DNA from 3 places in the Streptomyces sp. NPDC107454 genome. Region 1 is predicted to be linked to each of the others. Evidence: riboswitches for the same ligand, from Rfam matches in the RefSeq annotation. Region 1 holds a riboswitch; each other region holds the start of a gene.
The links. Region 1 has a riboswitch for glycine ahead of gcvP (aminomethyl-transferring glycine dehydrogenase). Riboswitches for the same ligand answer to the same signal wherever they lie in the genome.
Positions count from the first base shown of each region.

Region 2: it holds a riboswitch for glycine, as region 1 does, so the genes downstream of both, gcvT (glycine cleavage system aminomethyltransferase GcvT) here and gcvP (aminomethyl-transferring glycine dehydrogenase) in region 1, are expected to answer to the same signal.
Region 3: it holds a riboswitch for glycine, as region 1 does, so the genes downstream of both, gcvP (aminomethyl-transferring glycine dehydrogenase) here and gcvP (aminomethyl-transferring glycine dehydrogenase) in region 1, are expected to answer to the same signal.

Region 1 covers NZ_JBVJPA010000036.1:14,387-24,006, reverse strand. The annotation lists partial or broken gene glyA (serine hydroxymethyltransferase) at 1-1,047, opposite strand, end outside; gene gcvH (glycine cleavage system protein GcvH) at 1,050-1,424, opposite strand; gene gcvT (glycine cleavage system aminomethyltransferase GcvT) at 1,450-2,550, opposite strand; partial or broken gene gcvP (aminomethyl-transferring glycine dehydrogenase) at 2,583-5,440, opposite strand; glycine riboswitch at 5,591-5,683, opposite strand; gene ACZ69M_RS49440 (substrate-binding domain-containing protein) at 6,503-7,897, opposite strand; gene ACZ69M_RS49435 (ABC transporter permease) at 7,878-8,912, opposite strand; gene ACZ69M_RS49430 (ABC transporter permease) at 8,909-9,620, opposite strand, start outside.
Region 2 covers NZ_JBVJPA010000011.1:59,462-69,081, reverse strand. The annotation lists gene ACZ69M_RS27775 (ABC transporter permease) at 1-179, opposite strand, end outside; gene ACZ69M_RS27770 (enhanced serine sensitivity protein SseB C-terminal domain-containing protein) at 524-1,333, opposite strand; gene ACZ69M_RS27765 (enhanced serine sensitivity protein SseB) at 1,558-2,361, opposite strand; gene ACZ69M_RS27760 (AAA family ATPase) at 2,492-3,172, opposite strand; glycine riboswitch at 3,341-3,441, shown strand; glycine riboswitch at 3,442-3,553, shown strand; gene gcvT (glycine cleavage system aminomethyltransferase GcvT) at 3,588-4,706, shown strand; gene gcvH (glycine cleavage system protein GcvH) at 4,848-5,225, shown strand; gene glyA (serine hydroxymethyltransferase) at 5,239-6,501, shown strand; gene ACZ69M_RS27740 (L-serine ammonia-lyase) at 6,644-8,011, shown strand; gene ACZ69M_RS27735 (hypothetical protein) at 9,134-9,559, opposite strand.
Region 3 covers NZ_JBVJPA010000017.1:5,545-15,164, reverse strand. The annotation lists gene ACZ69M_RS37510 (hypothetical protein) at 1-261, shown strand, start outside; gene ACZ69M_RS37505 (DUF5999 family protein) at 654-860, shown strand; gene gcvP (aminomethyl-transferring glycine dehydrogenase) at 960-3,845, opposite strand; glycine riboswitch at 4,026-4,121, opposite strand; gene ACZ69M_RS37495 (PRC-barrel domain-containing protein) at 4,236-4,607, shown strand; gene ACZ69M_RS37490 (DNA polymerase IV) at 4,699-6,093, opposite strand; gene ACZ69M_RS37485 (MerR family transcriptional regulator) at 6,138-6,821, opposite strand; gene ACZ69M_RS37480 (bifunctional nuclease family protein) at 7,113-7,586, opposite strand; gene ftsR (transcriptional regulator FtsR) at 7,672-8,436, opposite strand; gene ACZ69M_RS37470 (FHA domain-containing protein) at 8,479-9,444, opposite strand; gene ACZ69M_RS37465 (DUF881 domain-containing protein) at 9,506-9,620, opposite strand, start outside.

The sequences.
Region 1 (9,620 bases):
CGGTTCACCGTGATGCCGGTGCCGTGCAGGCGGTCTTCCGCCTGCTGCCCGTCGAGCTGCGCCCCCCCGCAGGTCGACCAGCACCAGGTGCACGTCGGTACCGCCCGACAGCACCGACACACCCGTGTCCGCGACATCGGGAGCGCTCAGCCGCTCGGCGAGGAGCCGGGCGCCCGCGACGGTGCGCTCCTGGCGCTCGCGGAACGCCGGCTCGGACGCCATCTTGAAGGCGACGGCCTTGGCCGCGATCACGTGCTCCAGCGGGCCGCCCTGCTGGCCGGGGAAGACCGCACTGTTGACCTTCCTTGCGACGTCCTGGCGGTTGGTCAGCACCACTCCGCCGCGCGGGCCGCCGAGCGTCTTGTGCGTGGTGGTGACCACGTCGGCGTACGGCACCGGACTCAGATGGAGCCCGGCGGCGACCAGCCCGGCGAAGTGCGCCATGTCCACCATCAGATACGCGCCGACCTGGTCCGCGATCCGCCGGAAGGCGGCGAAGTCCAGCTGCCGGGGATACGCCGACCAGTCCGCGATGATCAGCTGCGGCCGGTGCTCCTCGGCGAGCCGCTCCACTTCGGCCATGTCGACGCGGCTGGTCTCCTTGAAGACGTGGTAGGCGACGACGTTGTAGAGCTTGCCGGAGAAGTTGATTCGCATGCCGTGGGTGAGGTGACCCCCGTGCGCGAGGTCCAGGCCGAGAATGGTGCCCCCCGGCTTGAGGAGCGCCGTCATCGCGGCGGCGTTCGCCTGGGCGCCGGAGTGCGGCTGCACATTGGCGAAGGCCGCACCGAACAGCGCCTTCACCCGGTCGATGGCGAGGGACTCCGTCACATCGACGTGTTCGCAGCCACCGTAGTAGCGGCGCCCCGGGTAGCCCTCGGCGTACTTGTTGGTCAGGACGGAGCCCTGTGCCTCCATCACCGAGACCGGTGCGAAGTTCTCGCTCGCGATCATCTCCAGTGTGCTTTGCTGGCGCCGCAGCTCGGCCCGTACGGCGGCGTGCACCTCGGGGTCGAAGTCGGCGAGAGTGCGGTCCAGGACAGACATCTTCAGGCGCCTTGGGTGAGGGCCGCGTAGGCGGCCGCGTCCAGCAGATTCGGCGTACCGGTGATCCGCATTTGGAACAGCCAGCCCGCTCCGAACGGGTCGCTGTTGACCAGGCCGGGGTTGGCGACCACGGCTTCGTTGATCTCGACGACCTCGCCGTCCGCGGGGGCGAACAGGTCGCTCACGGACTTGGTCGACTCGATCTCTCCGCACGTGTCGCCGACCGTGATCGTGGCGCCGACGGCAGGCAGGTCGAGGTAGACGACGTCGCCGAGCGCGTCGGCGGCGTGGGCGGTGACACCGACGGTCGACACCTCGCCGTCGGTCGCGATCCACTCGTGGTCCTTGGTGTACTTCAGGTGGCTGGGCAGGCTCATGGTCTTGCTTCTCCCGTAAAGGTGATCAGGCTTGGCGGCGGTAGAAGGGCAGTGCGACGACCTCGGCGTGTGCCCGGCTGCCGCGGACGTCGACGAGCAGCTTGGTGCCGGGCTCGCTCCGTTCGGCGGGCACGTAGGCCATCGCCACGGGGTGGCCGAGGGTGGGCGACAGGGCACCCGAGGTGACCTCGCCGATCTGCTCGCCGGTATCCGGGTCCAGTACGGCGTAGCCGGTGCGCGGGGCGCGGCGGCCGGTCGAGGCGAGTCCGACCAGGGTGCGGCTCGGTGCCTGGTCGCGCAGGGCGGCAAGGGCCGTCTCGCCGACGAACCCGCCGGGCTTCCCGAATGCCACCACTCGGCCCAGCCCCGCGTCGAACGGTGTGGTGCGGACGGTGAGCTCCTGGCCGTACAACGGCATGCCGGCCTCCAGGCGCAGGGTGTCGCGGCAGGCCAGGCCGCAGGGGGCCAAGCCGTGTGCCGCACCTGCCGCGCTGACGGCCTGCCAGAGGGCCACCGCATCCTGGGGGCGGCAGTAGATCTCGAAGCCGTCCTCGCCGGTGTAGCCGGTGCGGGCGAGCAGCACGTCGCGGTCCGCGATCCGTGCCGGGTCGATCGCGTAGTACTTCAGCGACACCACATCCACGTCGGCCAGTTCGCTGACGATCGCCGGCGAGTTCGGTCCCTGGACCGCGATCAGCGCCCAGTCGCCGGACGCGTCCCTGATCGTGGCGCGATAGCCGTCGATCCGGTCACGCAGGCAGGACAGCACGACCAGTGCATTGCCGGCGTTGGCCACGACGAGGTACTTCTCCTCGGCCAGGCGGTAGACGACGAGGTCGTCGAGCACGCCGCCCGTCTCGTGGACCAGCATGGAGTAACGGGCGCGGCCGACGGCGATCTTCGACGGCCGCCCGACCAGTGCGTGGTCGAGCGCCCGGCCCGCTTCGGGACCGGACAGCTCGATCTCGCCCCTGTGGGTCAGGTCGAAGATTCCGGCGGCTTTCCGTACGGCGTGGTGCTCGGCCAGTTCGGAGGTGTAGCGAAGCGGCATGGACCAGCCGGCGAAGTCGGTGAACGACACACCGAGCTGCGCATGGACGTCGTGAAGGGGTGTCTTCTTGGACATGTTGGTTCTCTCTCAGACCGTGACCGGTCGGGTTACGACGCGAAGGACTCGGGCGGCGGACAGGAGCAGACCAGGTTGCGGTCGCAGTGTGCCTGGTCGATCCGGCCGACCGGCGGCCAGTACTTGTCCGGTGTGGCGCCCGCCGGGAAGACGGCACGCTCGCGCGAGTAGGCCCGGGTCCACTGACCGGCGATCGCGGCCGCGGTGTGCGGCGCATGCCGCAGCGGGCTCCCCTCGAGGGTCCACGTGCCGGTGTCCACGAAGTCGATCTCCGCACGGATCGAGATCATCGCCTCGCAGAAGCGGTCCAGCTCCTCCAGGCTCTCGCTCTCCGTCGGCTCGATCATCAGCGTGCCGGGAACCGGGAAGCTCATCGTCGGCGCGTGGAAGCCGTAGTCGATCAGCCGCTTGGCGATGTCGTCGACCGTCACGCCCGTGGCGGCGGTGGCCGGGCGTACGTCGAGGATGCACTCGTGCGCGACGAGACCGGCCTCGCCGGCGTACAGAACGGGGAAGTGCTGTGCGAGGCGGCGGGCGACGTAGTTGGCACTCAGCACGGCTGTCCGGGTCGCCTCGGTCAGGCCGTCTGCGCCCATCATCCGGATGTAGGCCCACGGGATCGGCAGGATGCCGGCACTGCCGAACGGTGCGACGCTCACCGATCCGATCCCGTCGCGGCGCTCGGTGTCAGGGTGCAGCGGATGGGTGGGCAGGTACGGTGCGAGGTGCTCGGCCACCGCCACGGGGCCGACGCCCGGTCCGCCGCCGCCGTGTGGGATGCAGAATGTCTTGTGCAGGTTGAGGTGGGACACGTCGCCACCGAACCGGCCGGGCTGGGCGATCCCGAGCAGCGCGTTGAGGTTGGCGCCGTCGACGTACACCTGCCCGCCGTGCTCGTGCACCAACTCGCACAGCCCGGTGATGCTCTCCTCGTAGACGCCGTGCGTCGAGGGGTAGGTCACCATGATCGCGGCCAGGTCGTCGGCGTGCTGGGCGCACTTGGCCTCGAGGTCGTCCAGGTCGACCGTGCCGTCGGGCCGCGACGCCACCACGACGACACGCATCCCGGCCATGACCGCGGAGGCGGCGTTGGTGCCGTGCGCACTCGCCGGGATCAGGCACACATCACGTCCGGCCTGGCCGTTGCTCTGATGGTAGCCGCGGATCGCCAGCAGGCCCGCGAGTTCGCCCTGCGATCCGGCGTTCGGCTGGATGGAGACCTTGGCGTAACCGGTGACCTCGGCCAGCCATGTCTCCAGCTGGTCGATCAGGGTCAGGTACCCGGCCGCGTCCGTGCGGGGCGCGAACGGGTGCAGGTCCGCGAATCCGGGCCAGCTGACCGGCTCTATCTCCGTGGTCGCGTTGAGTTTCATCGTGCAGGACCCGAGCGGAATCATGCCGCGGTCCAGCGCGAAGTCACGGTCGGACAGCTTGCGCAGGTAGCGCAGCATCGCGGTCTCGGAGCGGTGCTGGTGGAAGACGACGTGGGTGAGGAAGGGAGAAATACGCAGCAGCCCCGTAGGAAGCGCCGTTGCCGTCCCGTCAGCCAAGGCGTCCAGGTCACTGCCGGCGCAGCCGAAGGCGTCGAGCACCAGGTGGACATGGTCCACCGTCGTGACCTCGGAGCAGGAGACGCCGACGTGGTCGCCGTCGACCAGCCGCAGTCGCAGGCCCTTGTCATGCGCGGCTGCGACGACATCCCCAGCACGGCCGGGGACGCGAACCAGCAGGGTGTCGAAGAACTCACGGTGCACCACCGTGATGCCGTTCGCCCGCAGACCCGCGTCGATGAGCGTGGCGTACCGGTGCGTCCGTCGAGCGATCTCGGCCAGGCCATCGGGGCCGTGGTAGACGGCGTACATCGACGCAACCACGGCCAGCAGCACCTGCGCCGTGCAGATGTTCGAGGTCGCCTTGTCGCGCCGGATGTGCTGCTCGCGGGCCTGCAGAGCGAGACGGTACGCCGGCCGGCCGGTATCGTCCACGGACACGCCCACGAGTCGGCCGGGCAATTGACGTTCGAGTCCTTCACGGACCGCGATGTAGCCGGCGTGCGGCCCGCCGTAGAACAACGGGACACCGAACCCCTGGGACGAGCCCACAACGATGTCGGCGCCGTATTCGCCTGGCGGCACGAGCAGGGTGAGGGCCTTCAGGTTGGCGGTCACCGTGACCAGCGCTCCGCGCGCCTGCGCCGCTGCGGTCACCTCGCGCAGGTCGCGCACCGCGCCCGAGCAGCCGGGGTAGGCCAACACCACGCCGAAGAAGTCGTCTTCGGGCAGCGGCTCGGCGACGTCGATCTCGACGACCTCGATACCGGCCGCGTCGGCACGCGTTCGTAGGACGTCGAGGGTCTGTGGCAGGGTGTCACGGTCGACCAGGACATGGGGACAGCTCTTGCGGGCGACCCGGCGCATGGCCGTGACGGCCTCGGCAACCGCCGTACTCTCGTCGAGCAGCGAGGCGTTGGCGGTCGGCAACCCGGTGAGGTCACCCACCATGGTCTGGAAGTTGATCAGTGCCTCGAGCCGACCCTGGCTGATCTCCGGCTGGTACGGCGTGTAGGCGGTGTACCACGCAGGGTCTTCCAGAACGTTGCGCCTGATCACCGCTGGGTGACGGTCGCGTGATAGCCGAGGCCGATCATCGCAACGGCCACAGTGTTCTGGCCCGCCAACGCCAGGAGTTCGGCACGGGCCTCCGCCTCGGTCGCGGCGGCGGGCAGGTTCAAGTCGGAGGTGCTTCGGATACCACTCGGAACGGCGGCGTCGATGAGGCTGTTCAGCGTCGGGTAACCGATTTCGGCCAGCATCTTGGCCCGGTCGGCGTCGCTGATGCCGATGTGACGGGCAGCGAACTCTCCGGACGCGGAAAACCCAGGTGGGATCATGATGGGAGGCTCTCTCATGGGGGCACCGCGAACGCGGCGCACTGGAAAGGTGACCTCCCCGCTCTGTCATCGGTACCTGAGAGCTTCACCGCCGGTTCGGCGGTTTGCACCGCGGGTGCAGGACGAAACGTCCTGTCTTTCCAGAGTCGCCTGGCCGAAGCGGCAGTTGTGCCTGAGAGATTCTGTGGAGAGTTGCTCCTTCGGCGCCGCGCACAATGGCGCGGGCTCTCCCGCTTCGGTTCGAGCAGCGTAATTGAGTTGTCGCAGTTGACCGTAGTGTCAGGCGGTAGTTGCGTCAATCCCCACTGGCAGAGCTCGGTCATGCTCCGCAGTCATCTGACAATGCACGCAAGGATTTCGGCATTGTCGGGGGATGATCGATCGCCGGTGGACGAGGCGGGATCCACGACTCGCTGCGCGTGCACGCCGTCCTCAGGCGCGAGGGAACCCATGGCCACCGTCGTTCCGGACCTGGTGCTGTCCAGTCTGGAGAACGCCTCGCCTTCCGTGACGTCGAGCCCGCCAAGCTCATTCATCACGCGGAAGGTTGCTGACAGTACCCATCCACAAGGTTCGCAACTTGCCTGCTGAGAGCGGCAATTGGCGGATCGTCGGCTCCGCCGGGGACTCGTACGACAACGTCCTCGCCACCACGGGCCGAGGCGAACCTGGTGTTCTTCGAGTACATCGGCGGACCCTGAGGTGAAAACCTCCCGAAGCCTGACCTTCAAATGCGGGAGGGTTTCACCTCAGGGCCATCGACGGCTTCGGCAACCGGCGCATCCATGAACGGCTGGACTTCCTCGGCCCATCGAGTTCGAGGAGAAGCGGGACGCCGAGCAGGCATTGGCCGAACGAGCGAACCTGAAACCCCGTCAACCTGCCCTGACCCCGGAACGGGAAGCCAGACCCGGACGATCTGCCATTCTGCCTCCGCCATGTCCGAGCCGCGAGCACGAAGGAGTGTGGCAACAGGGCCTCCCGGAACAGCTCGTCGGGTTCGACGACCCCGAGCTACCGTGAGGCTCTGCCTCCATGCGCCGACTGCAAGCGGATGGCTTCTCAGCTCTTGGCACAGCCCTCCACGCCCTCGGGGAGCTTCGCCTTGGACCAGCCCTTCGGACATGCCGTGCGGGTCACGTAGCGGTGTGCTGGATCCTGCTCGTAGTCGCGCAGGTAATCGGCCGTGTAAGGATCGGCCTTCTTCCCCGCGAGCGGCTTGCCGGTCTGAGACGCACTGAGGGAAGACTCCGGCAGCATTATGTTGAAGATGTCGGCCGTCTCCTCATCGCCCACCTTGCCAGGCGGGAAGACGTTGCATCCCTCGGTGTAGGTGTCCTGCTCGCAGACCTTGACGTTCTTGCCCGTGACGATCTTGTAGGGGACCTCGATGTCCATCGGGATGCCGTGGGGACCGTTGAGGAGGACCGCGAGTGCGACCTTCATACCGATGCCGCCCTGGGCGGGGGGCGATCCGATGCTGATGCCCGGCCATCCCTTGAGGAGCTGCTCGCGGAAGTACTGCGAGGTCTCACCGCTCACGGGGATCTGCTTGCCGGCCGCCTTGAGTGCCTTGACGCAGCCCGACTCCCCGTAGCCGCACCATATGCCGCTGACATTCGGGAACGAGGCCAACGCCTTGGCGGTCTCCTTCTGCTGCTGTGCGCTGTCCCAAAGACCGGTGTACTCCGTTACGATCTTGGCATTGAGGTACTGCGTCAGCGCGGCCTTTGCGGAGTTGTAGTGGATGTTGTCGGTCGACGTCCCCACAACACCGTGCGAAACGAAGATGTTGCCTTTGCCTCCGAGGAGTTGCATCAGGCCCTCCATGGAGTTGTATCCCATGAAGGGGTGCTTTGATCCTTCGGGTTTCGAGGTGAGGTAGGAGACGTTGTGGACACAGGGCTCCGTGACGGTTGCGTCGTACGACACGACCGTGACGCCCTGGGTGCAGGCGTTGCGGTAGGCGGCGTTGATCGCCGTCGGTGACAGGGGGTAGGTGACGATGGCGTCGGCGCCGGCAGCGACCATCGACTGGAGCTGTGAGATCTGGGCTTGCGGGTTGGGGTCGGTGAGTTCCTTGCGGACCTCGACGCAGTCGCTGTAGGGCTTCATCTTCGCCACTGCCAGGCCGAGGTTCTCGGCCTCTTCCTGCCAGGCGTTGCCGATGTTGAGCGCGCTCATGTACACGATGTACTTGCCGCCGGCTCTCGGCGCCTTGCCACCGTCGGGGACACAGCGGGATGCCGCGGCGTTCGAGCCGCCACCGCCACCCGCTCCGCCCGCGCATCCCGCGAGCATGAGGACGGCCGCAGTGAGGGACGCTGCAAGCCCAAACCATCTTCTTTTCATGGTTGCCTGACCTTTCGTCATGGCGATGTGGTCGACGTATACGGCATACCGAAGCGTCGAAGGACAACAGGGAGTGAGTGAACGGTCAGGATCGTCGGCCGGCATGTCTGCGAATGGACTTCCGCAGACCTTCGTTGCTGGCCTTCATGAGGAGGAGCGCCAGCAGCACGACGGACCCGTAGAGCACGAGTCGCCAACCTTGTGAGAAGCCCGTGGCCTGGATGACGACGGTGATCGTGGTGAGCAGTACGCAGGCGGAGAAGGTCGCCTGCCAGAAGCCGTAGCCGCTTCCGATCACCGTGCCACCGACGAGAACCGCCGCGATGGCGGGCATCAGCCATTCAGTGCCGAGACTGATCTGGGCGTTCTCCGAGAACCCCAGAAGCATGATGCCGGCGATACCTGAGGAGAGGGCACCGACGACGTATACGCTGACCTCGACTCGCTGCACAGGAAGACCAGAAAGCCGGGCAGCCGCCCGTGAGCTGCCGAGCAGGTGGGCCGTCCTCCCGAACCGTGTCTTGGCCTGTACGAGGTACCCGAGCACACCGACGATCATGAATACGAAGACGGGGATCCCGATCCCGAACAGCTTGCCGCTGCCGCTGAACAGATTGCCGATCACCTGCGGTGCGGCCGGGGATCTGCGCCCGAAGGTGAGGCCGATCGTCACACCGGTCAAGACGCCCCCCATTGCAAGGGTGACGATGAACGCGGGGATATGGAACCTGGCGATCAGGTAACCATCGACCAGCCCGACGACCGCCGAGACCGCCAGTGCCAGCAGCACAGCAGAGACGACGCCGTGGCCGTAGACGCGAGTCCACAGGGCCACGATCGTGGCGGAGAGCGCGATGACTCCTGGGATCGACAGATCCAGCCCACCGATGAGCATCACCAGGCCCTGGCCGAACGCGATCACTGCCAGGAACAGGCTCTGCGTGGCGATGGCCGCTGTCGCAGCCCATGAAGGCAGACCGGCGCTGAAGAAGTGGCCGACACACAAGGTGACTACCGACAGCAGGAGCAGGATCACAGGCCGGGCGACCCCCGGGGAGCTCAACTGAGCCTTCCACGAGAGCGGGGGATCGACGTTGATGTCGGTCGTTGTCGTCGTCATGACGGCCTTCCTCCAACCAGAGGTTCAGGCTGCGGAGCAGGCTCGGGAATTTGGTCGAGATCTCGGAGCATGGCCTGCTGGTTTTCGCTGCGAGCAGCGACCGCACCCACCAGGACAGCCACGATGATGAGCACTCCTGTGAAGATGTCCTGGGCCCAGTCACTGATACCCACCACGAACAGCACCTTCGGAATGGAGACCAGCGTGAGTCCGCCGAGGATGGTGCCGATCGCCGAGCCGCTCCCACCTGCGAAGGCGGTCCCGCCGATCGCGATGGCGGCGAAGGTCTCCAGGAGGTACGCGGAGCCGATCGATGCGTCGGCGGACTGAATGGCGGCACACATGAAGACCCCGGCCAGCGCGTACAGACCACCCGCGATGGCGAAGATGCTGATCCGGACACGTGGGACCGAGACACCGGACAAGTGCACTGCTTCCTCGTCCTGGCCGACGGCGTACATGTAGATACCAAGCCGCGTGCGCTTGAACACCAGCCATGCCACGACCAGCAGGGCGAGCACGATGAAGGCTCGCGGCACGGTCGACTGCGGCGTGTTGACCGCATCGATGAGTCCCTGCGGAACATGCCCACCGGGCATGGGCAACAGGATGAGTGACACGCCGTTGAGAATGATCAGGCTCGCCAGGGTCACCGCGATCGCCGGCAACCTGCCGACCACCACGATGAGCCCGTTGACACACCCGATG
Region 2 (9,620 bases), on a different contig from region 1:
ATGAGGACGAGCACGACGATGCCGCCGGTCAGGGCGAGCTTGTCCCTCTTCAGGCGCTCCCAGGCGATCCGGCCCAGGGAACGTCCCTGCACGACCTTGTCGCCGGCGGCGGCAGCCGCCGCTTCTTCGGCCGCACTCGGTGCCGCGTCCGTGGTCGGCTCGTGCAATGGTGCCGTCATCGTGGCAGGGACCCCTCTCAACCGGCGGTAGCCGGCCCACACGTGCCGCTTGTAGCGGCGTGATCAGTCCGTCGTACACAGGGGCTAAACCCCCTGGAGCGGGAGTCTTCAACGCCTCGGCGATCTGTAGCCAGACTTGACGGTGAATGGATGCGTAAACGTGATGCTGACAGGGGTGTTCCGTTATCCGGACGGTGGGTAACGGGGGTCGGACACGGGGCAGTTGGGACTCCGGAGGTTAATACGGGCATTACCCGGACGTTCCCTTGCCATCTACGCGCGAAGAAATGCAGAGCCGCGGTGAAGGTACCGTGCCGATCCTTCACGGTCCGCCGGACGGTGGATCAGTATCCGCCGGGCGCCGGTGGATAGCCGTACCCACCCGCCATCGGAGCCTGGGCGGGGGCCGCGGGAGCCGCGTGGGCCTCGCGGTCGTAGAACGGCCGCGCGTTGGCGCGCAGCCACATCGCCACCGGGTCGTACTCGTCCGACATCGCGACGGTCGACACGGGCAGCCCGTCCGGAACCGCGCCGATGGACTGCTGCATCATCGCCCGCACCGAGTCGACGGCGGGCGGCGAAGTGTCGTAGACGTCCAGCCCGATGGCCAGATACGGCGCCCCGAGCGCCGGCTGCACCCAGGCGCGGCGCAGCGAGCGCACGGCGGTGGTGCGATGAGCGTTCTGCGTGAGCAGGGCGTAGAACTGCGGGATCTCGATGCCGGGTTCGGACATGCGCAGCGGACCGGCGGGCTGGCGCTCCAGACCCGCCGCGATTCTGCGCAGATCGAGCCATGGGATACCGACCCCGCCGCCCGGGGCGTGCGGATTGAGCCAGAGCCCGAAGTGGTCGGGGTAGAGGGTGCGGGCCACGTCGAGACCGTCGACGACCTCGTACGACCTGTTCCAGCCGCTGGCCGAGAGTTCCTGGGCGGAGGTGACGCACGGCGCGTAGCCGAAGCCCTCCACCTCCATGTTCCCGTACTGGGCGTCCGGGGAGCCGGCCTGGCCGTGCCAGAGCAGCATCCACACCTGGCCGGACGACGGGGTCGCGAGCGCGCGAAGGAGCGCCTCGTAGGCGTCGTAACGCCCGGGCGTCACCTGGCGCAGCATGTGCTCGACCTGACCGGCCGCGGCCGTGCCCGACGCGCTCACCTTCAACCGCCCCTTCGCGAAGAAATCATGACGTCGACCAACACCTCGGCCGAACCCCGGCCGAGCCATGAAACCAGCTTAAGCGGCGAATGCGCTCCGCCGGGGGAGCCGTTGAGAGCTCGGGGCCCGTTGTGGTCGGGAGGCTGCGGCTCGTTCGTGGCCGGGCGCGCCCACGCGGCGGAGCCGCACAATGGTCACAGCCTCGCGCCCCTTTCGGGGCGCTTCTACTGGGCCTGCTGGTAGAAGGGCCGCACCTGGGCTCGCATCCAGTCGGCCACCGGGTCCTGGGCGACGTCGAGGAGGACGAGGTTCACCGGCCACTTGACCGCGACGCGGGCGAGGGCGCGGGCGAGGGCGTCCATGGGGAGCGTCCGGAGGTCTCCCTCCCACACGGCGAGTTCGACCCCGACGAACATGACCGGGTCGTCGCCCTCGATGCTGGCCAGGCAGCGGCGGGCGGTCAGGACGACTCCCGTCGCCGTGAACTCGGCCGAGGCGGCGGCGAAGAAGTCCACCGGATCGTCCTGCCAGTCGGGCTCGTAGAGCTTCACCCGGCCACCGCTCGTGGGCCCGTCCAGCGGGGTGCGCCCGGTCCGGCACAGCTCGGCGACCGCGAGGGGCGGCAGCGGTACGCCGACCACCCCGTCCGGGTTGATCGCGATACCGACCTGCGGGGGCAGCCCGCGGGCGAACTCGACGGCGGGCGCGATCGTGTACGACAGATGGCCGCCGGCGACCTGGCGGAACTGCTCCTCGGAGCTGAAGACCGGCACGTACGCCTGACCCTCGATCTCCAGGGTGGGCAGGTCGAGGGATCCCGCGTGCGGTCCGCCGCCGTTGGGCAGCGGCACCCAGACGAAGCTGCGGCCGAGGACCTCGACGATGCGGCCGCCGGCCGAGGGCACTCCGAGGGACGCGGAGAGCACCTCCTCCAGCTCGTTGCCCGGCCAGCCGCCGTGCGAGTGGGGGTGCGGGCCGGGTTGCGGGTACGCCGGTACCGAGAAGTCCGGGAAGTCGGGGATGTCCATCTGTCTACCTGTCTACCGCCTGCGGTGAACCACTGTTCTGGTGTTCTGGCTGGAAAGGTTAGTGGGCCAGTACGACTTCCCGACCGCTCACGGCCCCGCTCGACTGCTCTCGGCCACTCGCGGCCGTTTCTCAGTCACCGAAGCCGATCCGCCGCAGTACGTCCGCCGCGTCCCGGTCGAGGAGCACCGCCGAGCCGCAGCCCTCCGGCAGGTCGCCCCGCTCGACGGAGCGCAGCAGCCGGGCGACCGCGCCCCGGTGACGGGCGAACGCGTACCGCGACACGCCCCGGCCGCGCTCGCGCTGGCCCTCCAGCGCCGTGCGGGGCGTGACGTCGAGCAGCAGCAGGTGGAGGGTGCCGCCGCGGCGCTGGGCCTCGCGGGCGAGCCAGCGGCGCACCCAGGCCTGCGCACCGCAGTCGTGCACGACGAGCCCGGCGCCGGAGCGCAGGGCGCGACGCAGGCCCGCGTAGTGCGCGAGGCGGACGAGGGGCCGGTAGACGGCGTACGGCAGCCGGCCGCCCGTCCGCCCGTCCCAGCGGTCCCGGGTGTCCTGGGAGTCGATGCGCGGGCCCTCGACGGCGCGGCGCATCAGGGTGGACTTGCCGCTGCCCGGCAATCCGGTGACCACGACGACATCGGCCGCCGCGAAGTGCAGACCGTGCGGAGAGTGTCCCGCGCGCTCTCTGAGGTCGCGGACCACGGCTGTCGGCAGCGCTCCGCACGTCTCCCGGGTCCTGGCCGGGGCACCGGGCTGCTCGGGCAGCGCGAGGCCCGAGGTCGTGGCGTACGCCGTGGTCCTGTTCACCGTGATCGTCCTCCCCTTGGGTCTGGAGTCCCATCCCCGTCGAGTGTAAAGAGAAGGTAATGCGCGGTGTCTCTCGTTTCCGTACGCGGACTGCCACAGGCCGGTTACAGATGCGGACTGCCATGATCGGACGGCGCGTGCGATGATGTGCCCGCCAACTGCATACCGGCCGCTTGAATCCGCGCGGGAGAGTTCCGGGAACCTTCGGGTACCCGGGCGCCGAAGGAGCAAGTCCCTCCCTTGAATCTCTCAGGCCCCGTTACCGCGCGGGCGAGGCACATCTGAAAAGCGGGCCGCTGTCCAGTGGCTCCACCCAAGGTGCAAGTCAGGACCTCCGTTCGCGGGGTCGTGATGAACCTCTCAGGTTCCGATGACAGATGGGGAGGAACGACCTCGCCGTCATGCCTTGGGAGCCCCACCGATGAGCAGTAACGCACCCCGTCTCACCGCGCTCGATGCCCTGCATCGCTCGCTCGGCGCGACGATGACCGACTTCGCGGGCTGGGACATGCCCCTGCGCTATGGCTCCGAGCGCGACGAGCACCTCGCCGTGCGCACCCGGGCCGGTCTCTTCGACCTGTCGCACATGGGCGAGATCACGGTCACCGGACCGCAGGCCGCCGCCCTGCTCAACCACGCGCTGGTCGGCAACATCGCCTCCGTCGGCGTCGGCCGCGCCCGCTACACGATGATCTGCCGGGAGGACGGCGGCATCCTGGACGACCTGATCGTCTACCGGCTGGCCGAAGACGAGTACATGGTCGTCGCGAACGCCTCCAACGCCCAGGTGGTGCTGGACGCGCTGACCGAGCGTGCCGCCGGCTTCGACGCCCTCGTGCGCGACGACCGCGACGCGTACGCGCTGATCGCCGTGCAGGGCCCCGAGTCCCCCGGCATCCTCAAGTCGCTGACCGACGCCGACCTGGACGGGCTGAAGTACTACGCGGGCCTGCCGGGCACCGTCGCGGGCGTCCCGGCGCTGATCGCCCGCACGGGCTACACGGGCGAGGACGGCTTCGAGCTCTTCGTGGCCCCGTCCGACGCCGAGAAGCTGTGGCAGGCGCTGACGGACGCGGGCGCGCCCGTCGGGCTCGTCCCCTGCGGCCTGTCCTGCCGCGACACGCTGCGCCTGGAGGCGGGCATGCCGCTGTACGGGCATGAGCTGACCACCTCGCTCACCCCCTTCGACGCGGGGCTCGGGCGGGTCGTGAAGTTCGAGAAGGAGGGGGACTTCGTGGGGCGTGCCGCGCTCCAGGAGGCCGCCTCCCGCGCCGAGGAGAACCCCCCGCGGGTCCTCGTCGGGCTGGTCGCCGAGGGCCGTCGCGTGCCGCGCGCCGGGTACCCGGTCGTCGCCGACGGCAAGGTGATCGGCGAGGTCACCTCCGGCGCGCCCTCCCCGACGCTGGGCAAGCCGATCGCGATGGCGTACGTCGACGCCGCGCACGCCGCGCCGGGCACGGCCGGGGTCGGCGTGGACGTCCGGGGCAGCCATGAGCCGTACGAGGTCGTGGCGCTGCCGTTCTACAAGCGCCAGAAGTAGCTTCGGGGCCGAGCTGCGGGGCCGAAAGGGCCCCGTCCAGCGCGCCCACGTGACGCACGCCGCTGTGTCACGTCTCGTATCCCAAGACCACTCGGTCATCCCGTTCATCCGCACTCCCCCGCGTACAGGAGAATTCAGGCCATGAGCAACCCCCAGCAGCTGCGCTACAGCAAGGAGCACGAGTGGCTGTCGGTCGCCGAGGACGGCGTCTCGACGGTCGGCATCACCGAGTTCGCGGCCAACGCGCTCGGCGATGTCGTCTACGCCCAGCTTCCGGAGGTCGGTGACACGGTGACCGCGGGCGAGACCTGCGGCGAACTGGAGTCGACCAAGTCGGTCAGCGACCTGTACGCGCCGGTCACCGGCGAGGTCGTGGAGGCCAACCAGGACGTGGTCGACGACCCGTCGCTGGTGAACTCCGCCCCCTTCGAGGGTGGCTGGCTGTTCAAGGTACGCGTCACGGACGAGCCGGCCGATCTGCTCTCCGCCGACGAGTACACCGAGTTCTCCGGCTCTTAAGGACTTCTGACTGATGTCGCTTCTGAACACGCCCCTGCACGAGCTGGACCCGGACGTCGCCGCCGCCGTCGACGCCGAGCTGCACCGCCAGCAGTCCACCCTGGAGATGATCGCCTCGGAGAACTTCGCTCCGGTCGCGGTCATGGAGGCCCAGGGCTCGGTCCTGACCAACAAGTACGCCGAGGGCTACCCGGGCCGCCGCTACTACGGCGGCTGCGAGCACGTCGACGTGGTCGAGCAGATCGCCATCGACCGCGTCAAGGCGCTCTTCGGCGCCGAGCACGCGAACGTGCAGCCCCACTCGGGCGCCCAGGCCAACGCGGCGGCGATGTTCGCGCTGCTGAAGCCGGGCGACACGATCATGGGTCTGAACCTCGCGCACGGCGGGCACCTCACCCACGGCATGAAGATCAACTTCTCCGGCAAGCTGTACAACGTGGTCGCGTACCACGTGAACGACGAGACCGGTCAGGTCGACATGGCCGAGGTCGAGCGCCTCGCCAAGGAGTCCAGGCCGCAGCTGATCGTGGCGGGCTGGTCGGCCTACCCGCGTCAGCTGGACTTCGCCGCGTTCCGCCGGATCGCGGACGAGGTCGGCGCGTACCTGATGGTCGACATGGCGCACTTCGCGGGCCTCGTGGCCGCGGGCCTGCACCCGAACCCGGTGCCGCACGCCCACGTGGTCACGACCACGACCCACAAGACGCTGGGCGGCCCGCGCGGTGGCGTGATCCTGTCCACCGCCGAGCTGGCGAAGAAGATCAACTCCGCGGTCTTCCCCGGCCAGCAGGGCGGTCCGCTGGAGCACGTGATCGCCGCGAAGGCCGTCTCCTTCAAGGTCGCCGCCTCCGACGACTTCAAGGAGCGCCAGCAGCGCACGCTGGACGGCGCGCGGATCCTGGCCGAGCGCCTGGTCCAGGACGACGTCAAGGCCGTGGGCGTGGACGTCCTGTCCGGCGGCACGGACGTGCACCTGGTCCTGGTCGACCTGCGCAACTCCGAGCTGGACGGCCAGCAGGCCGAGGACCGTCTCCACGAGGTCGGCATCACGGTCAACCGGAACGCCATCCCGAACGACCCGCGGCCGCCGATGGTCACGTCCGGCCTGCGCATCGGCACGCCCGCCCTCGCCACCCGCGGCTTCCAGGCCGAGGACTTCACCGAGGTCGCGGACATCATCGCCGAGGCGCTGAAGCCCTCATACGACGTGGAGTCCCTCAAGTCCCGGGTCTCCGCCCTGGCCGACAAGCACCCGCTGTACCCCGGCCTGAAGTAGTACAGAACCAGTTCCTGCGAAAGTTCACTTTCGTACAGAAATTCGCATGGAACGTACGATTCACCGGGACGCCGCGCACACTGGAATCGGAGCTGTGCGCGGCGCCCGCCCCCATGCACCACCCCTGTTGTGAGGAGTCCCCGTGGCCATCTCGGTCTTCGACCTGTTCTCGATCGGCATAGGCCCGTCGAGCTCCCACACGGTGGGCCCGATGCGTGCGGCGCGCATGTTCGCCCGCCGGCTGCGCAACGAGGAGCTGCTGGACTCCGTGGCCTCCGTCCGGGCGGAGCTGTACGGCTCCCTGGGCGCGACCGGTCACGGCCACGGCACCCCCAAGGCGGTGCTGCTCGGCCTGGAGGGCGCGTCGCCGCGAACCGTGGACGTGGAGGGCGCCGACGACCGTGTGGAGCAGATCAAGTCGTCGGGCCGCCTCTCGCTCCTCGGCACGCACGAGATCTCCTTCTCCTTCGACGACGACCTGGTCCTGCACCGCCGCAAGGCCTTGCCGTACCACGCGAACGGCATGACGGTCTTCGCGTACGACGCCTCCGGCACACTCGTCCTGGAGAAGACGTACTACTCGGTCGGCGGCGGCTTCGTGGTCGACGAGGACGCGGTGGGCGAGGACCGCATCAAGCTCGACGACACGGTGCTCAAGTACCCCTTCCGCACGGGCGACGAGCTGCTGCGGCTGACGAAGGAGACCGGCCTGTCGATCTCCGCCCTGATGCTGGAGAACGAGCGGGCCTGGCGCACCGAGGAGGAGATCCGCGAGGGTCTGCTCGCCATCTGGCGCGTGATGCAGGCGTGCGTCTCCCGGGGCATGGCCCGCGAGGGCATCCTGCCGGGCGGACTCAAGGTCCGCCGCCGCGCCGCCGTCTCGGCCCGCCAGCTGCGGGCGGAGGGCGACCCGCTGGCCCACGCGATGGAGTGGATCACGCTCTACGCCATGGCGGTGAACGAGGAGAACGCGGCGGGCGGCCGGGTGGTCACGGCCCCCACGAACGGCGCCGCGGGCATCATCCCGGCGGTCCTCCACTACTACATCAACTTCATCCCGGGCGCGGACGAGGACGGCGTCGTGCGCTTCCTGCTCGCCGCCGGCGCCATCGGGATGCTCTTCAAGGAGAACGCCTCCATCTCCGGCGCCGAGGTCGGCTGCCAGGGCGAGGTCGGCTCGGCCTGCTCGATGGCCGCGGGCGCCCTCGCCGAGGTCCTCGGCGGCAGCCCCGAACAGGTCGAGAACGCCGCCGAGATCGGCATGGAACACAACCTCGGCCTCACCTGCGACCCGGTCGGCGGCCTCGTCCAGATCCCCTGCATCGAACGCAACGGCATGGCAGCGGTCAAGGCGGTCACCGCCGCCCGCATGGCCATGCGTGGCGACGGCTCCCACAAGGTCTCCCTCGACAAGGTCATCAAGACCATGAAGGAGACGGGCGCGGACATGAGCGTCAAGTACAAGGAGACGGCGCGGGGCGGGCTCGCGGTGAACATCATCGAGTGCTAGGGAAACAGGCCCTGACCAGCGTGTTTGCATCTTTCAGTGCTGTCAGGGCCTTCCCTGCTTACGCGGCGGAAAGTCCCCAGAAACTCCCCGGGACAGACGTGAAAGTCTCCGAAAACTCCCCAGGGAACGTCGCTGTTTGCGGGTGGACGGGCCTACTCCAGGACCGACGTGGCGCTCTTGAGGCCGTCTCAGGGTGTTGAGTGCAGTCGGTGAACGTCAGATAGTGGGACCTACGCATTACGAGACCGTGAGCGTTCGTGCTGCGTGGTGTTTCGTCGTGCCGCGTAGTGACGTTGTGCCTGATCAGAGCACGTGCAACAGGTTGACGCGTGCCATCCGATGCTGCACCGTCCAAAGGCGTCCGACCACCGGCTGGCCACCACTGGTGACAAGAAGCAGGGGCACCAAGATTGTCGGCCTCCCACAGACCCTTCGTACGCGTGCCGGGTCTCCCGCGGATCGCTCCAGAGAAGTCCCCTTCCAGCGTGGCCGGTGCAGACCTCGCCGGATGGCTGTTCCCGAGACCGTCCCTCGGGTCCGTTCCTGAACAGCTAGAACGCCTAGCCATCGACCAACCAGTGGTGACAGGATCCGCTGCATGACCTATGGAATCGAGCCTTACCCCACCCGATGAGCGCCCAGGCAGGCGGTGGAGTCCCCGCCCCTTGGCCCTCCCTGTACGCATACGCGCTGCGCCTGTATCAGTCGAAGCCCGACGGTCGACTGCCTGACGGCGGCTACCCCTTGCCTGACCCGCCACAACTGCGTGCACGTCCAGGTTGGCGCGAGGGCCCAAGCAGGTGCGCGGGATGCTCTCGCGCCCCTGCTATCCAATCCGGACACGGTCCGTGCCGCCGATGAGATCCACCGCACCTCGCTCGCCTCGGTGAGCCGGAGGACGTGCCCTACCTCAAGGTGCTCGGCCTGCTGAGGGTTCTCGCCCGTCCCGTGGTCGGCGCGCTCACCGCCCTCGACTGCCCGACAGCAGCCCTGGTCTGGGCCACCGCCTGAAGCGGGCGCTGGGGCGGCTGCGTGCCGTGCAGCGGGTGGGCGTCCTGCTGGAGGGGCGCCGCCCGCGGCACGACCGACGACACGGCCCTGGTCATCGTGCGGCTGTGAGTCCTACCGCCGGTTGATGCCGGGCAGGTAGACGCCGTAGGAATCCAGCATGCTGAGGGTCCGTGCCCGCGTCCGCTCCTTCATGTACGGCCAGGCGGCCTCGACGAGGCCGTCGGCGTTCAGGAGCTGTTCGAGTACCTCGAAGTAAACAGCGCCTCCCACGTGTTCCGAGGAATGGTCCACAATCGGCTCCACAAAGTTCCAGCATCTCTGGAGGAGTTCCGTGTCGGGGTCGGGACTCTGCAACTGGGACATCAGCACCGGTTCCGTGAAGCACTCGGTCAGCAGTCCGTACAGGCCCACGATTGCGTCCTCGGTCAGTACTGCCTGCTCCGCCGGCAGACCGTACTTCTCGGCAATGAACTGCGCCGATTCAGGCACCGTGTGCAGCAGGAGGGCGGGAACGTCTTCGTCGGGGATTTCACTCATGTCTTTTCCGGTTCGGCATCTGGTGGTCATAGTGTGCGGTACAGCCGGAGGTCTGCCGCGC
Region 3 (9,620 bases), on a different contig from region 1:
CTGCGTCACGCCGAGAACATGAGCCAGCCGTACCAGCCGCGGCTGCTGTCCGTTCCCGAGCTCTACATGCTCACCCTCTGGCTGCACGGCGACTGCGCCGCGGACGGCGCCACCGGGCACCCGGCCGCCACCGATCTCCTGGTGCCGCTGGCGCCCGCGCCGCCCGGTATCGCCGCGCATCGCCCGCACCGCGTCGCCGAACTCCTCCCGGTCCTCACACACCGGCTCTCTCCCGCCCCACTGCTCAGCTCGCCCGCCTGATCACCCACCCGGAGAAGCACACCAAGCGCAACGCCCCGTGCCCCGCTACCGTTGTCCCGGTCGCGGGGCACGCTGCCGCCCGAACCCGTCCGCTCGTTCGGGCCCCACAGCGCTCGTACGAGGGACAACGCCCCCTCCACCCCGACCGGACTAGCCCCATCCGGCCACCGCGAACCCCCCGAAGGGACCGTGCAGTTGGACTGAACCGTCCGCACGGGTGACGCGTCTCCAACCTGTGAGGAGCGCTGCTGCGAAATCCCTGCGGATTGACGCCCGTAGGGCAACACTGGGTTCCAAACACACGCCACCGGGGGGCGGCCATGAGCACTTCAAGCCGCGGGAAAGACACCACAGTCACCACTCATCTCTCATCCCAGCGAAAGATCCCATCCATGTGCCAGCACCAGCCACCGTGTCCGACAGCCGAATCAGCCGACCGGGAGTCCGCCCGTCTCGTGGCGCACCACCCGGAGCAGGGATGGAGCCTGCTGTGCAACGGCGTTCTGCTCTTCGAGGACACCGGTGAGCTCCTGCCCGACGGCCAGATCATCGCCCCGCACCGCCCCCAGGGCAGCGAGCACGTGATGACGGCCGCCTGAGCCGCACAACCGGGTGGCGGTGACCACCGCCCGGACATGGAGAGGGGCCGGCCCGGAGACGTGATCTCCGAACCGGCCCCGACGCGTATCCGAGGGTGACTACTCTTCGTAAGCGTCCAGCGGCGGGCAGGAACAGACCAGGTTCCGGTCGCCGTACGCCTGGTCGATGCGGCGCACCGGCGGCCAGTACTTGTCCGCGGCCGAGACACCGGCCGGGAAGACGGCCTCCTCGCGGGTGTACTCGTGCTTCCACTCGCCACCGAGCGCGGCGGCGGTGTGCGGCGCGTTCCGCAGCGGGTTGTCCTCGGCCGCCCAGACGCCCGAGCCGACCTTGTCGATCTCCGCACGAATGGCGATCATCGCGTCGCAGAACCGGTCGAGCTCGATCAGGTCCTCGGACTCGGTGGGCTCGATCATCAGCGTGCCGGCCACCGGGAAGGACATCGTCGGCGCGTGGAAGCCGTAGTCGATGAGCCGCTTGGCGATGTCGTCGACGCTGACGCCCGTCGCCTTGGTCAGCGGCCGCAGATCGATGATGCACTCGTGCGCGACGAGCCCGCCGGGACCGGTGTAGAGCACCGGGAAGTGCGGCTCCAGGCGCTTGGCGATGTAGTTCGCGGACAGCACCGCCACCTGCGTGGCCCGCTTGAGGCCCTCGCCGCCCATGAGACGGACGTACGCCCAGGAGATGGGCAGAATGCCCGCCGAGCCCCAGGGAGCGGCGGAGATCGGTCCCACGCCGGTCTCTGGGCCGGCCGCGGGCTGCAGCGGGTGGTTCGGCAGGTACGGCGCCAGGTGCGCGCGTACGCCGACCGGGCCCACGCCCGGACCGCCGCCGCCGTGCGGGATGCAGAACGTCTTGTGCAGGTTCAGGTGGGAGACGTCACCGCCGAAGTGGCCCGGCTTGGCGAGGCCCACCAGCGCGTTGAGGTTGGCGCCGTCGACGTACACCTGCCCGCCCGCCTCGTGCACCTGCGCGCAGATGTCGGCGACGTGCTCCTCGAACACACCGTGCGTCGAGGGGTAGGTGATCATCAGCACCGCGAGCTCGTCGCGGTGCTGCTCGATCTTCGCGCGCAGGTCCTCGACGTCGATCTCGCCGTCCTCGGCGGTCTTCACGACGACGACCTTCATGCCGGCCATCACGGCGCTCGCGGCGTTCGTGCCGTGCGCGGAGGACGGGATCAGGCAGACCGTGCGCTGGTCATCGCCGTTGGCCCGGTGGTAGCCGCGTACGGCCAGCAACCCGGCCAGCTCGCCCTGGGAGCCCGCGTTCGGCTGGAGCGACACCTTGTCGTACCCGGTGACCTCGGCGAGCCGCTCCTCCAGCTCCTGGATGAGGGTGAGATAGCCCTGCGCCTGCTCGGCGGGCACGAAGGGGTGCAGCTGGCCGAACTCGGGCCAGGTGACGGGCTCCATCTCGGTGGTCGCGTTGAGCTTCATGGTGCACGAGCCCAGCGGGATCATGCCGCGGTCGAGCGCGTAGTCGCGGTCGGACAGCTTGCGCAGGTAGCGCAGCATCGCGGTCTCGGAGCGGTACTGGTGGAAGACCGGGTGCGTGAGGTAGTCGTCGGTGCGCAGCAGCGCCGCGGGCAGCGTGTCCTCGGCGACGGCGTCCAGGGCCTCGATGTCACCGTCGACGCCGAACGCGGTCCAGACGGCGCCCACCTGCTTGCGGGCGGTGGTCTCGTCGCACGCGATCGACACGTGGTCGGCGTCGACGAGGTGGAGGTTGACACCTCCGTCGCGCGCGCCCGCCACGACCTCGGCGGCGCGGCCCGGCACCCGCGCGGTCAGCGTGTCGAAGTAGGCGCCGTGCACCACCTCGACCCCGCCGGCCGTCAGGCCCGCGGCGAGGATCGTGGCGTACCGGTGCGTACGCCGCGCGATGGTCCGCAGCCCCTCGGGACCGTGGTAGACGGCGTACATGCCGGCCATCACCGCGAGCAGCACCTGCGCCGTGCAGATGTTGCTGGTCGCCTTCTCGCGGCGGATGTGCTGCTCCCGCGTCTGCAGGGCGAGCCGGTACGCCTTGTGTCCGTCGGCGTCCACGGAGACACCCACCAGCCGGCCGGGCAGGCTGCGCGCGAACTTCTCACGCACCGCCATGTATCCGGCGTGCGGACCGCCGAAGCCCATCGGCACGCCGAAGCGCTGGGTCGTACCGATCGCGATGTCGGCGCCGAGCTCACCGGGCGAGGCGAGCAGCGTGAGGGCGAGCAGGTCGGCGGCGACCGTGACGACCGCGCCGAGCTCGTGCGCCTGCTCGATGACGGGCTTCAGGTCGCGTACGGCACCGGAGGCGCCCGGGTACTGGATCAGCACGCCGTTGATCTCACGCCCGGCGATCTCGGCCGGGATGCCCTCGCCCAGGTCGGCGACGACGACCTCGACGCCGGTCGGCTCCGCGCGGGTCTCGATGACGGCGACGGTCTGCGGCAGGGTGTCCGCGTCGACCAGGAAGAGGCCCTTCTTGTTCTTGCCCATGCGCCGGGACAGCGACATCGCCTCGGCGGCGGCGGTGCCCTCGTCGAGCAGCGAGGCGCCGGAGGTGGGCAGCCCGGTCAGCTCGGCGACGACGGTCTGGAAGTTCAGCAGCGCTTCGAGCCGCCCCTGGGAGATCTCCGGCTGGTACGGCGTGTACGCGGTGTACCAGGCCGGGTTCTCCATGACGTTGCGCAGGATCACCGGCGGCGTGAACGTGCCGTAGTAGCCGAGGCCGATCATCGAGTCGAGCACCTGGTTGCGGTCCGCGAGGGAGCGCAGCTCGGCCAGTACCTCGGCCTCGGTGCGCGCGCCCGGCAGCTCCAGCGCCTCGGCGTTCTTGATGACGTCCGGCACCGCGGCGGCCGTCAGCTCGTCGAGCGAGCCGTACCCGACCTGCGCGAGCATCTTGGCCCGCGCCTCGGGGTCGGGCCCGATGTGGCGCTGCTCGAAGGGGATTCCCTGTTCGAGCTCGGAGAGCGGAATGCGATGGGCGGTCATTGCGGAGGCCTCCTGGTCTGACACGACCTTCGAGGGGCACCACGGCGCGGGTACCCCGACGGCCTCCCCCTCTGTCATCTCAACCTGAGAGCTTCACCGGCCCGCCCGCTCGCTGCGACCCGGCTTTCACCGTCGGTGAGGGCGGAGGCCTTCGACACCCGCCCTGCTTTCCAGAGTGACCTCGTCCGTGCGGTACGTGTGCCTGAGAGATTCCGGGGAGGATTTGCTCCTTCGGCGCCTCCGATGATGTCTGGAGGACTCTCCCGCACGGGGTCAGCAGCCGCTTGCCAGCCTACCAGCGAGGAGAACGCACGAGCTTTCGAGTGGCCACCTTCCCGAATGTGCTCTTTTGTAGTGCTTACGGATGAGTTGCTAGCGAGTGGAGGGACCGTGCAGACCGACATCGATCCGCGCAACCTGATCGGCCGCAAGGCGCTCGACCGCAACGGCGCCAAAATCGGCACGGTCGACGAGGTCTATCTCGACGACGCGACCGGCGTCCCGGAGTGGGCCGCCATACGGACGGGCCTGTTCAGCAGGGACGCCTTCGTCCCGCTGGAGCCCAGCGAAGTCGTCGAGGGCACCCTGCGTGTCCCCTTCGACCGCGCCCTGATCAAGGACGCCCCCGACTTCGGCGTGGGCCGCCACCTCTCTCCCGAACAGGAACTCCAGCTCTACCACCACTACGGCCTGGACGTGACGCCCCCGCCCCCACCCCCGGACCGCGACTTCGGCCGCCTGGCAGGCACGGACGAGGGGTGACTTCTCGGATCGGGCCCCGCCGACGCGCCCCGCGAGGGGCGCGGGGAACTGCGCGGCCCGCCACGAACAACCCGCGACGGCCGAACCGACCTCACCCCCCACGGCGATCGCACACGGCCCCCCTCACCAACGGCAACGGATCAGCCGACTCCAACGCGACATCATCCGTACGAAACGTCCGCACGCGCCCCGGCTCGGAGTAAGGCGTCTCGAACCGCACGGTCACCCTCCCGAGCCCACTCCCCTGCACCCATCCGTGCCCGTACTCCGCATGCCGCACGTCATGCCCCGCAGGCCACCGGCGCTCGGCAGGCGGCGTCTGCTCGGCAGCCACTTCCCCCGCCCCCTCCTCGTCCGGATGCTCCAGCACCGCCGCCTCCCCCGCGGCGGACTCCGCCTCCGCTTGCGCCTGAGCCTGGGCCTGGGCGAACAGGTCCTCCTGCGTGTAGTCCGCGAGCCCCGAGACGCCGACCCCCAGCAGCCGCACGCCCCCGGTCGTGTCCACCGCCTCCAGAAGCCGCGCGGCAGCCTCCCGTACGACACCGGGGTCGTCCGTCGGCCCGCGCAGCGTCTCCGACCGGGTCAGCGTCGAGAAGTCGTACCTCCGCACCTTCAGCACGATGGTCCGCCCGGACAGCCCCGCATCCCGCAACCGCCGCACACACCGGTCGGCGAGCCGCTGGACCTCCATGCCGACCCGCATCCGGTCGTGGATGTCCACGTCGTACGTGTCCTCCACCGACACGGACTTCGTCTCCCGCTCGGCCACCACGGGCCGCTCGTCGTGCGCCAGCGCCATCGCGTACAGCGCGTGCCCGTGCGCCTTCCCCACCAGCCGCACGAGTTCGTCCTCGCCCGCTTCGGCGATCTCGTCGACCGTGGTGATCCCGGCCCGGCGCAGATGGTCCCCGGTCGCGGGCCCGACACCCGGCAGCGTCCGCACCGACATCGGCCCCAGCAGCGCGCGCTCCGTCCCAGGTTCTATGACCACGAGACCGTCGGGCTTCGCCTGCTCCGAAGCGATCTTGGCGAGCATCTTGGACGCGGCGAGCCCCACCGAACCCGTCAGCCCCGTGACGGCCCGGATGTCCGCGCGCAGCTTCGCCCCGACCAGCCGCGCGGAAGCCTCGTCCCAGGCCGCTTCCCCCGCCTCCAGATCGACGAACGCCTCGTCCAGGCTCAGCGGCTCCACCAGCGGCGACAACGCCCCCAGCAGCCCCATCACCTGCTCGCTGACCTCCCGGTAGAGCGTGAAGCGGGGCACGAGATACGCGGCGTTCGGCGCCAGCCGCCGCGCCTGGGCCATGGGCATCGCCGAGTGCACCCCGAAGACCCGCGCCTCGTACGAGGCGGTCGAGACGACTCCGCGGGGTCCGAGCCCGCCCACGACGACGGCCTTCCCGCGCAGGCTCGGCTTGGACGCCTGCTCCGCCGAGGCGAAGAAGGCATCCATGTCGAGATGCAGGATCGTAGGCGCGGTTCTCACATGTCCGATGCTGCCCTACGCCACTGACAATGCCGCTGCGGACCTCAGACGGCCCGATTGCGCCGGCGCGCCAGCTCGTCCGTCGGGTTGTGCCCGACGAGCGTCTCGCCCGTGTCCACACGCTCCCCGTGCAACTGCGAGAGCGCGCTCTCGACGTCCCGCCACACCACGCCCACGGCGATCCCGAAGACGCCCTGACCGCCCTGCAACAGGGCGTGGACCTCGTCGGGCGAGGAGCATTCGTAGACGGTCGCGCCATCGCTCATCAGCGTCATCCGCTCCAGGTCCCGGAAGCCGCGTTCCCTGAGGTGCTGGACCGTGGTGCGGATGTTCTGCAACGACACTCCCGTGTCGAGGAACCGCTTCACGATCTTCAGGACGACGACATCCCGGAAGCTGTAGAGCCGCTGGGTCCCCGACCCATAGGCGGGCCGCACGCTCGGTTCCACCAGACCTGTCCTGGCCCAGTAGTCCAACTGCCGGTAGGTGATGCCCGCGGCGGCACACGCCGTAGGACCGCGGTAGCCGATCTCCTCGGCAGCCGCCCCGCCCTCACCGGACTCACCAGACACCGCTGTCGGCCGCTGCGGAATGTGATCGGCCGCGCTGCCGTGATGGGGGTACCCCCTGCTCGAGCTGAGCCGAGAGCTTGGGGGAGGGTACGGGCCGCTCTCCCCCAGACTTCGTCCGGGGGCACCCCCAGCCGTACCGTCGCCGCTGCTTCTCACGCCGACCTCCGTCCTTGACCTGCCCTCTCGACGGTAGGCAGTCACCGGGGGTGCGTCAACGATCGCCACACTCGGCACGCCGAGTGATAATCACCCTAGGAGTGGTTTCCCGTGTCCCACCGCGGGGAAAGGCTAGCCGAATGCTCTCGGAGCGGGCCGCAGCGCGCCCCACGGGCCACGGGCAATTGCCGCCCCGGAGTCCTGCGATCCAGCGGCTTGCCAGGGGGTGTGCGCCACTGCCTGCTCCCGAGCCCGGGTGTCCGACCGCCCACCCTCGGGCGATCGGTCCACTCACTGGCTGTTGGTCCCGAAGTCCTCGGGCGAGATCTGGTCGAGGAACTCGCGGAACTTCTCCACCTCGTCCTCCTGCTCGTCCGGGATCGCGATGCCGGCGTCGTCGAGCACACCGTCACTGCCGTAGATCGGCGTCCCGGTGCGCAGCGCCAGCGCTATGGCGTCGGACGGACGGGCACTGACCTCGACCCCGCTGGCGAACACCAGCTCCGCGTAGAAGACCCCCTCGCGCAGATCAGTGATGCGCACCTCGGTGAGCTCCTGGCCGACGGCTTCCAGCACGTCCTTGAACAGGTCGTGGGTCAGCGGTCGCGCGGGGGCCATGCCCTGCTGGGCGAAGGCGATCGCCGTCGCCTCCCCCGGTCCGATCCAGATGGGGAGGTAGCGGTCGCCTCCCACTTCACGCAGGAGCACGATCGGTTGGTTGGAGGGCATTTCGACCCGGACACCTACGACATCGAGCTCGTTCACACAGCAACCCTAGGCCGTGCCCGGGATGTTTGGGTAGTCGGGCACAGAACGGGGGGCCGATCCGGACGCCCGGCGGCACTTCGAGTCAGGGCAGCCGGACGCCCAGCGCGGTCTGCACCAGCGCCGCGTGCAGCTTCACCGTGAGCCCCGCCAGCTCCTTCGTACGGGCCTCGGCGTGCGCCCTGGTCTGCGGATTGCGGTGGCGCCGCAAAGGGGCCACCACCTGGTCCACGAGCCCCGCGTCACGTTCGGCCGCGGCCTTCATCGCGCGCAAATGGCGCGGCTCGATCCCGAACCGCCCGAGCTCGACGACGAGCACGGCGACCGTCACCGCCTCAGCGTCATATGCCCCGTCCGCGAGCGGGGCAAGGAGTCCGTACGACTCCCACTCCTGAAGCTCCTGCTCGCCGATCTCGGCGGCGGCCAGCAGCTCCGCACGGCCCACCCGGGCCGCTGTGGGTGCCTCGGGCTCCCCGAAGAGGTCACCGAGCCCACCGAACGGCTCCCCGTCACCGGATTCGCGCTGCCGCCCCACGGACGGCAGCCGCACCGGCTCCCCACGCTCCAGCGCGTCCAGATGCTCGCGGATCACCTTCAACGGCAGATAGTGGTCCCGCTGCATCCGCAGTACGTGCCCCAGGCGCTCGACGTCCGCCTGGCTGAACTTGCGATACCCCGAGGGGGTCCGCTGCGGCTCGATGAGCCCCTCCGACTCCAGGAACCGGATCTTGGAGATCGTGACTTCGGGGAACTCGTCGCGCAGCGTGTTCAGCACCGAGCCGATGCTCATCAGCCCACTGTCCGCTGCGGCGGTACCGCTCCCGGCACCGCCGCTCGGTGATCGAAGCATGGACCTTCCTGAGGGTCCCCCCGGACGGAGTCCGGGGGAGGGTCAGATGCCTCGCTGGCTCGCGTAGAAGACCAGCCGGTACTTGCCGATCTGCACCTCGTCACCGTTCGACAGCGGGACCGAGTCGATTCGCTCCCTGTTGACGTACGTACCGTTCAGGCTGCCCACGTCGGCGACCGTGAACGAGCCGTCCGCGGCGCGACGGAACTCCACATGGCGACGCGACACGGTCACGTCGTCCAGGAAGATGTCGCTCTGTGGATGACGCCCGGCCGTGGTCAGGTCGCTGTCCAGCAGGAAGCGGCTGCCCGAGTTCGGACCGCGGCGCACCACCAGGAGCGCCGAACCGAGCGGCAGCGCGTCGACGGCCGCCTGCGCCTCCGGAGAGAGCGTCGGCATCTGCGTCTGGCCGGTGACCTCGGCGTCGTAGGCCTCGATGCCCGAGATGGAGATCGTGGACGTGGTCTCGGACGGACGCTCCGGGACCGCACCGGGTCGCAGCGGCGCACCGCAGTTGGAGCAGAAGCGGCTGTTCTCCGCGTTGCGGTTACCGCACCTCGTACACACCAGGGCCGACATGGACGGATCCTCCTGCCGCGGCTGCCCCCCAGGGGCATGGGACGCGTACGGGTCGGAGGCGAACCCTCCACCCGCACTTGAGGCTGACGGTTCCCCGAAACCTATGCGTCCGGACTGGGCAGGGTCAACAGACGGCGCGCCCTGACCACCGGGAATGTCACCGACCTGGTCCCGGAACAGCGGGCGGTCGCCGCTCTGGCCCTCCGCGTCTCCATGGCGTGGTGCACGGTGTCGGGCAGTCGCGTTGTCGCTGCCCTCTCCTCGTGCGCTCTTGCCGAACAACTTCGCAAACAACTTCACGGGCGATTCCCCTTGACCGAAACAGACCCGCCCGTGGGGCAGGACGAACACTGATTGAACACACCGGTCGACCCGGACATCCTCACAACGTCCGTATCCACCAGACAGTTTCCACCACGCACCACCCATTCGGTGCGCCGACCCCCCGCAACCTCATGCCCTCGCCGGACGTCGCCCATGCACCCCCGGTTCACTGGGAGGACGACCGAGCGTAGTCAGGCTGCTTCGCAGCCCGCAAGGCATCCACAATGATCTTCGTCGCACGCTCCACCGTGACGGTGGCCTGCTCCTTCTCGAGAGTCTGC